2 linked regions of the Diaphorobacter ruginosibacter genome follow. The protein of the gene in region 2 interacts with the protein of the main gene of each other region in a pairwise test. Links are inferred from orthologs where the notes say so. Each region holds a gene or a part of one and is shown on either strand. Other genes may lie near its edges.

What was found. Proteins that work in one complex are often made in the same cells at the same time.
Region 1: the proteins of H9K76_RS01405 (region 2) and bioB interact in binary tests that used the Escherichia coli proteins (3 or more experiments, as listed by UniProt). The link is inferred for Diaphorobacter ruginosibacter from one-to-one orthologs.

The regions. Positions count from the first base shown.
Region 1 is NZ_CP060714.1:2,460,963-2,466,675, forward strand. Bases 1,969-4,880 are described here. They hold bioB (biotin synthase BioB), read right to left. Parts: upstream 4,001-4,880; coding sequence 2,936-4,000; downstream 1,969-2,935. Other genes in these bases: H9K76_RS11110 (amidohydrolase family protein), read left to right, coding at 1,969-2,150; H9K76_RS11115 (sulfite exporter TauE/SafE family protein), read left to right, coding at 2,147-2,860. Outside these bases: H9K76_RS11105 (uracil-xanthine permease family protein), read left to right, coding at 1-690; more of H9K76_RS11110, read left to right, coding at 711-1,968; H9K76_RS11125 (SpoVR family protein), read right to left, coding at 5,156-5,713. UniProt on the Escherichia coli protein: Catalyzes the conversion of dethiobiotin (DTB) to biotin by the insertion of a sulfur atom into dethiobiotin via a radical-based mechanism.
Region 2 is NZ_CP060714.1:287,103-292,770, forward strand. What follows is about bases 939-3,805. They hold H9K76_RS01405 (class II glutamine amidotransferase), read right to left. Parts: upstream 2,823-3,805; coding sequence 2,055-2,822; downstream 939-2,054. Other genes in these bases: H9K76_RS01395 (hypothetical protein), read right to left, coding at 939-1,009; H9K76_RS01400 (SDR family NAD(P)-dependent oxidoreductase), read left to right, coding at 1,260-2,051; H9K76_RS01410 (MFS transporter), read right to left, coding at 2,928-3,805. In the rest of the region: more of H9K76_RS01395, read right to left, coding at 1-938; more of H9K76_RS01410, read right to left, coding at 3,806-4,412; H9K76_RS01415 (4-oxalocrotonate tautomerase), read right to left, coding at 4,409-4,597; H9K76_RS01420 (cysteine-rich CWC family protein), read right to left, coding at 4,675-4,887; H9K76_RS01425 (metallophosphoesterase), read left to right, coding at 4,950-5,668.

The DNA.
Region 1 (5,713 bases), 2.2 Mb from region 2 along the record:
CCGCTGCAGGATGTGGCGAGCGGCCCGTTGCTAAGCCTGCCGCAGCTGCTGCCTTTCGGCATGCCCCGCTTCGATCTGGCTGCGGCTGTCCCTCTGCTGGTCTTCAGCGTGATCTCGATGGTGGAAGCCACGGGCCAGACCATGGCCGTGGCCGAGATCGTCGGCAGCAAGGAGAATCCACGCGCCCTGGTTCCGCGCACCATTCGTGGCGATGCCGTGATGTCGTTGATGGGTGGCTTCTTCGGCACGTCGATGATCATCACCAGCGGCGAGAACATCGGCATCCTGCGCGCCACACAGGTGCGCTCGCGGCACGTGACCGCCGTGGCGGGCGCCATACTGATCGTGATTGCCCTGTTCGCCCCGCTCGGCCGCCTGGCCAATGCCATTCCTGCAGCCGTGGTGAGCGGAACCGCGGTAATGGTGTTCGCCATCATCGGCACCATCGGCATCGACATCCTGCGCCGCGTCGACCTGCATTCGCGCTCCAACATGTACGTACTGGCGGGTGCCCTCACCATGGGTCTGCTCCCCATCCTCGTGCCCGGCTTCTACAGCCAGGCTCCGGCGGCACTGCAGCCCATCCTGGGCAATGGCCTCGCCATGGGCTCGATCACCGCAGTCGTGCTCAACCTTGTCTTCAACGGCGCAGGCGACACCCCGCAAGAGCGCGCGCCCGCCGCCCATTGAACTTCGGAACATCCAAGACCATGCCTCAGAATCCCTCCCTCGCCGAATCCCTGAAAAGCGGCACGCTGCTACTGCACCCCGAACATCTGCTGCTACGCGACGGCCTCGTCCCTGGTCACTCCGTGCTGGTGGAAGATGGCGTGTTCACGGATATCGGGCCGACGGCCATCCTCGCCGCGCGCCACGCCCATGTGCCAAGCGTGGAGTTGCCGGGCAAGCTGGTCATGCCCGGCATGATCGACGGGCATCATCACCTGACACAGTCGTTCGGCAAGTCACTGGCCTATGGAGAGCCGTCCGAGATCTTCCGCCGTGTCTGGGTGCCGCTTGAATCGAGCCTCGACGACGAGTTCGTGCACGACAGCGCCAAGCTGGCCGCGCTGGAATCGTTGCGCGGCGGCTTCACGACGGTGTGCGATGCCGGCACCCGCGCCAAGGGCGAGATCGGTGCCGTTGCACGCGCCACGTCCGACGCAGGATTGCGCTGCGTGCTCGGCATCATCTGCAATGACGGGGGCAACGACAGCACGCAGCAGCGCCGTGACGAGGTGACCAGCCTAGCCGCCAAGTTCCTGAGCGACTATGAACACCATGCGCTCGTGCACCCCTCGCTCGCCATCTCGATTCCCGAAGTTGCGAGCGACGCCATGCTGCACCAGGTGGCAAGGATGTGCGCAGAAGCCGGTGCGATCTTCCAGACCCATGTGAACGAACATCTTGCCTCCGTCGAGCGTTCGGTCGTGGCACGCGGCATGCGGCCTATCGAGCACCTCGCCAGCGTGCAGGCCCTGGGCCCCCAGACGCTGATCGCGCATGCAACCCTGGTCACCCCTGCCGAACTCATGCTGCTCAGGAGCACCGACACCGCCGTCAGCTACAACCCGGTGGCCAGCGCCTGGAAAGGCAATGCGGTCGCGCCCGCGACGATGATGGCGGCCATGGGCATACGGTTCGCGCTCGGCACGGACTCCACTCGCGCGGATGCTTTCCGCCTGGTGGATGCTGCCGAGGCAGCACAGAAGTATGCTTTCGCGATGGCAATCGGAGACACATCAAGCGGCGGCGGGTGGACCTGGCTCGACCACGCGACGCACGAAGGCGCCAGGGCCATCGGCCAGTCTTCGCGCATCGGAGAGATCGCGACCGGCAAGCGCGCGGACTTCCTCATCGTGGACGTCGATACGCCCGAGCTCTGCTCCAGTGTCGACCTTACCTGGGACCTGGTGCGCCTGGCCCAGCGCGACCAGATCGTCGCCAGCTTCGTCGATGGCCGCATGCGCCTGTTCAATGGCTGGCCCGTCGATTGGGACGCCCGCGCGCTGATGCGCAAGGTCTCGGACAAGGCCCGCGAGGCCATCGCACAGGCGCCCATTCAGCGCCTGCACCCCACCGCTTCGGAGCATCGCCGGCAGACGGTTGCCGGCACCTCGGTCTACCCGGCACGTCCCGAACTGCAATGAGCCACGAACAACTGATGATCGCCGCCATGACGGTGGCGCTGGCGGCATTCGTTCAGGGTGCGAGCGGCTTGGGCTTCGCGCTCATCGTCACGCCGGTGCTCATGCTGATGCAGCCCGACCTTCTGCCGGTATGCGTGCTGATCCTGATGCTGCCGCTCAACGCCTACGTCGCCTGGCGCGAGCGTCACGCCTTGAACATGCGCAGCGTGGGCTGGGTGAGTCTCGGGCGCTTCGTGGGGACATTCGGCGGGCTCGCAGTGCTGGTCGTGCTGAGCGCCCAGGCCATGGCCATCTTCGTCGGCGCCTCCACCATTGCCGCAGCTGTGGTGACCTGGTTCATTCCGGCGTTTGCGCCAGGCATCATGGCGTTGGTGGCGGCCGGACTGATCACCGGTATCACGGAAACGGCCACCGGCATCGGTGGCCCGCCGCTCGCGCTCACGCTGCAGCATCGTCCGGTGGCCGAGATGCGCGCAACCATTGCCGTGTGTTTCATCGTCGGCGAAGTGATTTCGCTGGTCTTCCTGTTCTTCATGGGAAAAGTGCAGGCAAGCCACCTGCAGGCCACGCTGATCCTGTTGCCCGCACTGTTCGTCGGCATGTTCGCCAGCCGTTTCGTGCACAGCCGCATCAGCGCCCGCGTCATGCGATTTTTCGTGCAGGCCTTTGCGATCGTCTCCGGGTTGGTTCTGCTCGTGAAGGCCTTCTAGGCATTGCGGATCTCTGCGTGCACGGGCGTACAGGTCCGGCCTGTCGCCGAAGTCGTCAATGCGCTCCGCATGCAATCAGCAACAGCCAGAATCCTCCGAAGATACCTGGGACTTCGTTGTCCGCAGGCCCAGCTTGTTCAGCAGCTTCGCGTCATCGCTCGCCTCGGGATTTCCGGTGACGAGCAACTTGTCGCCATAGAAGATCGAGTTGGCGCCCGCCAGGAAGCACAGGGCCTGCACCGCTTCGCCGAGCTGCTGCCGGCCGGCGGACAGGCGCACCCGTGCTTTCGGCATGGTGATGCGTGCCACGGCGATCACGCGCACGAAGTCGAGCGGATCGACCGGATCGCTGTCTGCGAGCGGCGTGCCTGGAACACGCACCAGGCTGTTGATGGGCACGGACTCCGGATACGGGCCGAGATTGGCAAGCTGCGCGATCAGTCCGGCACGGTGCACGGGCTCCTCGCCCATGCCGATGATGCCTCCACAGCACACGCTGATACCCGCATCGCGCACGGCCTGCAGCGTGTCGAGTCGATCCTGGTACTGGCGGGTGGACACCACATCGCGGTAGTACTCTGGCGCGGTATCGAGGTTGTGGTTGTAGTAGTCCAGCCCGGCAATCCTGAGCGCCTGCGCCTGGTGCGGGGCCAGCATGCCCAGCGTGGCGCACGACTGCATGCCAAGACCCTTGACGGTCGCGATGAGCTCGCTGACCTTCTCGATATCCCGGTCCTTGGGCGCGCGCCATGCGGCCCCCATGCAAAAACGTGTCGCTCCTGCGTCCTTGGCGGCCTGCGCGGCGGCCCTGACCTCCTCCACGCTCATCAGCTTGTCGGCGGCCACGCCGGTGTCGAACTCGGCAGATTGGGGGCAATAGCCACAGTTTTCCGGGCAGCCACCGGTCTTGACCGACAGCAGGGTTGCCAGCTCGATCTCGCCTTGCGGCCAATACTCACGGTGCACGGTCTGCGCGCGATGCAGCAGATCGAGAAATGGCATGTCGAACAGCTCCTGCACCTGTTCGACGCTCCAGGCCGCTGGCCGCGACGGTTCGGATTTCCTGACCACGGACGTGTGGAAATGCAGGGGTTGCTCTGCAACCACGGGCTCCTGGATTGATTGTGCTGCTTGTTGCATACGGATTGCGCTCCTTGTGGGGACGTCCGCATTGTGTTGGGCAAACTTCCCTGTCAGGTGACTCCCGCATGAAAATACATGCCCCAATTCAAGCGCCTGCATCTTCAGCGAATTTGACGGCAAATTGCGCGCACAATGCCGAATTTTGATGACGTTTTAGATTCATCTCGCCAATGCGTGATCAATTTGCCGGCAACCCGCGGGCTTCATGGGCGAATTGCACGCATCCGACGCGGGAGTTGCGAGTACCCCGGAACGGCCGGAAGGCGGCGAGACTTCCATCTGCACGGGCGCTACGGGCACGATCACGCTCAGCGGTGCTTGCCATGCTCGCTGCAGGAGGTAACTCGGCGACGTGCTCGATAACCGCCACGGCGAATACGGTGGCTGGTGATGGTGATGTCGTCGCCGATCTTGCGATTGCTGCGCCAATGTCCAGTAGCAGTGGCAAGGCTCACTTTGGTGCAATGCCAGGCGGATAAGCCCACGCAAAGCTGAAGGCGGGTAAATGGGATTCTGACTGCGCGGCCTGCGTTGGGGGGCTGGTTCGACTTCTGTTTTCTATGTTTTCGGGCGGGGGCCGGGACTGCCCCCGGCGGGGCAGTAACTTTTTGGTCTTGCCCAAAAAGTCACCAAAAATGCGCTTGGAATGCGGGGGCACGCGGTAAAACTCACTTCGCGCTGCGCGCTCCGTTCAGACAGCCACCGCGAGTCAGTTGGGAAGAAGTGTGTACGGCACGTCGCTGCGCTCGTGCCTGGGCTCGCCCGACTTCGGGCGAGCAGAATGCGCCACTTTTAAACAGCAGGGCTAATTTGGACACTGAACATCTCGCGAAGTCGCGAGATGCCAGAGCACGAGCGCAGCGACGTGCCGAATGCTCCTCCCCTTCAACTGACTCACGGCGGCTGTCTGAGCGGCGCGCCGCAGGCGCAAAGCGAGTTTTGCCGTGGGTATTAAGACGCCTTTTTGGTGACTTTTTGCGCGCGCAAAAAGTTACTGCCCCGCCGGGGGCACTCCCGGCCTCTGTCCTAAAAAAACACCTTGGCAACAAAAAATGCCCAGAGCGAGCAATGCCAGTCAGCACTTTGGCACTCCGTGCACCACTGCTCCTGCATAGGATAGCGAAGGCAGGCGCGGGATCGATGGCTCCATGATCATGAAGGCGGCGCCGGCACCGAGTGCAACAGCACCGGCATTTCGCCGTCGCCACTCACACTCTCCAGTTGCACACCAAATCCCCAGAGACGCGCCGCGTGCCGCAGCACTTCCTCGGTGTCATCCGACAGCGGGCGTCCCTGGTACTGGGTGTGTCGCAGGGTGAGGCAGCGGTCTCCGCGCAGGTTCACGTTCCAGACCTGGATATTGGGCTCGCGTGCGCCCAGATCGTATTGCTGCGACAGCATCTGGCGCAGTTGGCGGTAGCCTTCTTCATTGTGGATGGCACTCACCAGCAGTTCACGCTCTTCCGCGTCATCGTGGATGGCAAACAGGCGCATGTCGCGGATCAGCTTGGGACTCAGGAACTGGCCTATGAAGCTCTCGTCCTTGAAGTTCTGCATGGCGTGGTGCAAGGTCCGCAGCCACGGCGCGCCCGCAACGTCGGGGAACCAGCGCCGATCCTCCTCGGTCGGGGACTCGCAGATGCGCCGGATGTCGCGGTACATGGCAAATCCAAGCGCGTAGGGGTTGATGCCGCTGTACGCGCGGTGCCC
Region 2 (5,668 bases):
ACTGGTAGGTCTGGCCCATCTGCGGAACGATGCCGATCCGCAGCATGACACCCATCGGAGCCACGCGCACGCCGCTGCTGGGGGCCACGCATTTGCCCTGGGCCCAGTACTCGCCTTCGGGGCATTGGCCGGCATGGTCGCGCGGGCTGGGCTGGCCGCCGTTGAAGTCGAACGCCTCCACGCTCACGTCCTTGCCGTTGGGCAGCAGCAGCACGCCGTCGCCGCTGTCGGACAGGCTGAAAGTGGCCTTGCCCGAGTGGCCGGGCACCTGCACGGGCTCGCGATAGGCGCCCTGCAGCGGCTGGCCGTGGCTGAACTGCACCAGCGGAGCCGTCAGCGCCAGCGTCTGGGTGAGCGTCGCGGTCATCGTGTACCAGGTGGGCCTGCCGTCGTCCTTGTACATGAACGAGGCGATGAACGCGGTGGAACCCTGGACCTCGATGAAGTAGCCGCGGCCGCTTTCATTCTTGCTCCAGTACCAGCCGTTGCGGAAGGGCGCATTGGACGGCTGGAACGCGGGGACGGAAATGGGAAAGCGCTCGAGCAGGATGGTGGACGGAGCCTTCCCGTTGGGAGCGACCTGCATTTCCGCATGCATGTCCGCGTCGAACGCCAGCGTGGCGGAGCCTACGTTGGAGGAGGTGGGCACGCGGTAGGTGCCGAGCAGCGACTGCCCGTTCTGGAAGCGGTCGAGTTGCCCCGCATAGGCGCCGTTGGGCTGCCGGGCGAGCGTGGAGGTGTACCAGACGGCCTCGCCGCTTTCCTCGTACATGAAGCCGGCGAGGAACAGCCGGTCGCCCTGCCGCTCGATCGCAAAGCCGCGTCCGCTCTCGCGGGCGTTCCAGTACCAGCCGGTGACGGGCTCCACATAGGGCTCGGCCAGCTTGGCGATGGATGGCGATGGTGACGGCGATACGGACTGCGCCTGCGCGGGCAGGCCGGTGCCCAGCATGGCCGTGCACAGCAGCGCGCCGGCAAGGCGCGCCCATCGTTGAAGGGTTGTTGTCATTCCTCACTCCGCATGAAATGTTTGCTTACATGCAGTATCCCCGCCGCGGCAGCGCGGTTCAAGCACAGGCTAACCCGCATTTCGGTCAATGGGGTTGACGGTGGACGCCGTGCGATGTGAGGCCTTTGGACTGCGATCGGTCACCACGGGCGCAGAATAGGGCTCATGGGCCCTTGCCCATGGAATGAAAGGAGACAGGCATGCAAGGAGACAGACGGATGCAGCGGACGATGACAGGCGGGGTGCACTGATGCAGGGTACCGAAGGCACATCCGGCAAGGTGGCCGCGGTGACGGGCGGAGGTTCGGGCATTGGCGCGGCGGTGGCCGGGCGCCTCGTGCGCGCAGGCTTTCGTGTGGCGGTGATGGACATCCAGATCGACCATGCCAGGGCGGTCGCCGACGCATTGAATGCGCAGCAGCCCGGTGCGGCGCTGGCCGTGGCGCTCGACGTGCGCAGCGAGCTCTCGGTGCATGAGGCGTTCACGGCGGTGGAGCAGTGGGGCCGGTGCGTCGACGTGCTGGTCAACAGCGCGGGCATCATGCACGTGGCGCCGGTGATGGAGTGCTCCGTGGACGACTTCCGGCGCGTGATGGACGTGAACGTGGGCGGCACGTTCCTGTGCTCGCAGCGTGCGGCGCGGGGCATGATCGGCCAAAGGTACGGCCGCATCGTGAACCTGGCCTCGATCAGCTCGGAGCGTGCGGGCGTGGGGCGCGTGGCCTATGGAACGTCAAAGACGGCCATCTGCGGACTCACGCGGCAGTTCGCGATGGAGCTCGGGGCGCATGGCATCACCGTGAACGCGGTGGCGCCGGGTCCGGTGCTGACACCCATGACCGAGCAGAACTACACCCCTCAGACGCGCAGGGCCTTCGAGGCCATGATTCCCGCCAAGCGCATGGGCGGCGTGGACGAGATCGCCGATGCGGTGGTCTTCCTGTGCGGCGATGGCGCGGCCTATGTGAATGGCGTCACGCTGCCCATCGATGGCGGCTATCTCGCGGCGGGCATCGGTACCACGGCGGGCATCGACGCGTGATTTTCAGCTTTCGCGCGCCTGCCCGTTCACGAACACCTTCAGTTCGCCGCTCTGGAACGCGGTCCATTCCTCGTTCGAGGTGAGCGGCGCGGTGACCACGACCGCCACCTTGTCGTCGGGCGTGGTCTCCGAGGCGAAGTTCACCTTGAGGTCCTCGTCGCACAGCTGTGCCTGCATGAACGGATGCTTGCGCTCGATGTAGTAGAGGTGTGTCGACGCATGCGCCCACAGTGCCTGGCCGTTGGAGAGCAGGAAGTTGAACGTACCGTGCTTGGCGATGCCGGGAGCGAGCTCGCGCAACGTGATGGTGAGTTCGTCGATGCTCGGCATGCGCGCATGGGACTTGGACAGCTCCTGCATCAGCCAGCAGAAGGCCTGCTCGCTGTCGGTGCTGCCCACGGGCTGGAAATGGCTGTGCAGCTTGGGGCTGAAGTTCTTCAGGTCGCCGTTGTGCGCGAACACCCAGTAATGGCCCCAGAGCTCGCGCACGAACGGGTGGCAGTTCTCGAGGCTCACCACGCCCTGCGTGGCCTTGCGGATATGGGCAATGACGTTCTTGCTGCGGATCGGATACTCGCGGATCAGCTTGGCGACCGGCGAATCGATCGCGCGCTCGTGATCGACGAAATGGCGCAAGCCCTTGTCCTCGAAGAACGCGATGCCCCATCCGTCGGTATGGTCGCCGGTCTTGCCTGCGCGCTGGGTGAACCCCGAGAAACTGAAGCGCACGTCAGTCGGGGTGTTGCAGTTCATTCCTAGAAGCTGGCACATGCAATGAATGCTTTCGCGGTGGGAGGGCCGAAGCGGGGTGCTCCGGCTGGAAACCGCCATAGATTAGTACAAAACGGATCGCAGGGGGCCCAGGTGTTGACGATCTCACTCGGCCTTGGGCACCGGCTGCTCGCGCAGCTGGGTGGCGGCTGCGAGTGCGACCAGGCACAGGGCGGTCAGCAGGGCGAAGCACTCGTGAAAGGCCATCAGCTGGCCGGCCTTGGCGTCCAGCGCGGCATCCGCCGCGTGCACCGCCTGGCGCCATTGCAGCACGATACCAATCAGGCTCACGCCGGCCGCGCCGCCCAGCATGCGGATGAAGCTGATGGTGCCGGCACCCTGGGCGATCAGGCTCTTGTCGAGCGGCCGCATCGCGCCGAGGTTCAGGCTCGGCAGGATGAAGCCCAGGCCGATGCGTCCCACGATGATGAACGCCGCCAGCAGCCACAGCGCCGTCGAGCTGCCCACCAGGATCATCAGGACGAACGACAGGGCGAGCAGCCCGAGGCCGATCCCGACGAGCCAGTGCGTGGGCTGCCGGTCGGCCAGCCGGCCGACCACGGGAAACGTCAGCGCCAGCACCAGGCCGGCGGGCAGCAGCAGGTTGCCGGCATAACTGGCGGACAGGCCGATGCCCATCTGCATGAACAGGGGCAGCAGGTAGGTCGATCCGAACATCGCCGTACCATAGACCGCGGAGACGATGCAGCCCATCACGAACGGGCGGCAGCGGAACAGGCGCAGGTCCATCAGCGGCCGGCGGCCGCGTGCCAGCATCCTCTTCTGCCAGACCACGAAGCCGGCCAGCAACAGCAGCGCCAGCGCGATCAGCATGAAGGCGGGGCCGCGCGGCTCGTTGTGCAGCTGTGTCATGCCGTTGAGCAGGCACAGCGTGCCGCCCGCGCCGAGCGTGAGGCCGATCCAGTCGAGCCCGGCGCTGTTCTCGCCGACGGCACTGCCGCCGGGGGACGAGTGCGGAACGAACTTGAAGCCCAGCCACAGCGCGGCCAGCGTGACCGGAACCACCATGAAGAAGGTACTGCGCCAGCCGAGCAGGTCGGTGAGCACGCCGCCCAGCGCCGGGGCAATGGCCGGTGCAAGCACCACGCCCATGCCGAACAGGCCGCCCGCGCGCCCCTGCTCGTGCGGCTGGAAGGCATGCAGGATGATGACGGCCGGAATGGGCTGGATGATGCCCGCGGCCAGCCCCTCGGCGACGCGCGAGGCGAGCACCAGCGGGAAATGTGCCGCGAAGCCGCCGACGATTGCGCCGCCCATGAGCAGCAGTATCGCGCCCACGTAGGTGGCGCGGTATCCGAATCGGGTGAGCAGCCAGGGGGTGGTGAGCATGGCGATGGTGGATGCCACCATGAAGCCCGAGGTGATCCATTGGGCGCGGGCCTGGCCGAGCTCGAAATAGGCGCTCATGGCCGGGATGGCCACGTTCACGCTGGTCGAGGGAATGAGCGATGCGATCGTCCCTGCCAGCACGGAGAGAAGGAGAAGCCAGCGGTAGCGCGCGCCGTAGCGTTCGCGCAGCGCGCTGGCGGATGCAGAGCCGCTGAACGTGGCCTGCAGGAAACCTCTCACTGGCGGTCCAGCCAGAGCTTGCCGCCGGTGGACCAGTTCTCGCGCTTGACGTCGGTGATCAGGATGTCCACGGACTCGGGCGAGCCGCCCAGCACTTCCACGCTCACGCGGGTGATTTCCTCGACCAGCTTGCGCTTCTGTTCGACGGTGCGGCCTTCCATCATCTCGATGTGGTACGTTGGCATTCAAAGCTCCTTTTGCAGATAAGAAATCGAGCGCGAATCATATCGGCTGAACGGACTGTCTGCAGGCGCGGGGCGCTTCAGGAGGCTTCGACGGGCCGGGCGCAATGCGGACAGATGCATGCCTTGCCACGCTCCTGCTCCGGCACGCGCGCGAGTGCCTCGCGCGAGACGGGTTCTTTCATGCACCAGCAGCTCTCGGGCGCAAGGCCTGCGACAATCGCGCACTGATTGGCCTGGCCGCACAGCGGACAGCGGCTGGTCTCGGGGGCGTCGTTTTCTGCGGTGCTCATGGGGTACTCCGTCACGCACAGTGTAAAGGCGGCGCTGGGCGGATTTCTGTGGATTTCTTTCAATGATCTTCTATGCGAGTCTGGCCGTGCTGCCGATGGCAGTGTGGCTGTGGTGGCCGCTGCTCCTGCGCGAGCGGCGTGGCGCCTTCTGGTGGGCTGTCGTTGTCACGTCGGTGCTCGGCGCGCTTCCGGCCGCGCTGATCTGGGCGATGCGCAACACCACGCTGAGCTATGACGTGATTGCACACCTGCAGGTGGCCAGCGGCTGGATCCTGGCGGCTCTGGCGCTGGCCTTCATCCTGGCGCTGCTGCGCGATCTGCTAGGCCTGCTGCAGCGCCTCGTGGGCAACGGGATGCAGCCGCGCACGCGGATCGCGACTGCCGTTCTCGGCGTCGCGGTGGCGCTTCTGGTGTCGGGGTTCGGCGTGATGCAGGCGCTGAGGATTCCCGATGTGCACGAGCAGGAGATCGTGCTGCCCTCGCTGCCGGCCGAGTTCGACGGCCTGCGGGTGGCGGTGATCGCCGACATCCACGCCAGCCCGGTCAACAACGCGCGCTACGTGCAGGGCATCGTCGATCGCACGCTGGCCGCACAGCCCGATCTCATCGTGCTGCCGGGCGACATGGTGGATGGGGACGTGCCGACCCAGGCGGCCAACATCGCTCCGCTTGCGATGCTGTCGGCGAAGTACGGTGTGTTCGCGGCGCCAGGCAACCACGAGTACTACAGCGGCTATGACGCCTGGGCCCGGGTGTTCCGTTCGCTGCGGCTGACCTACCT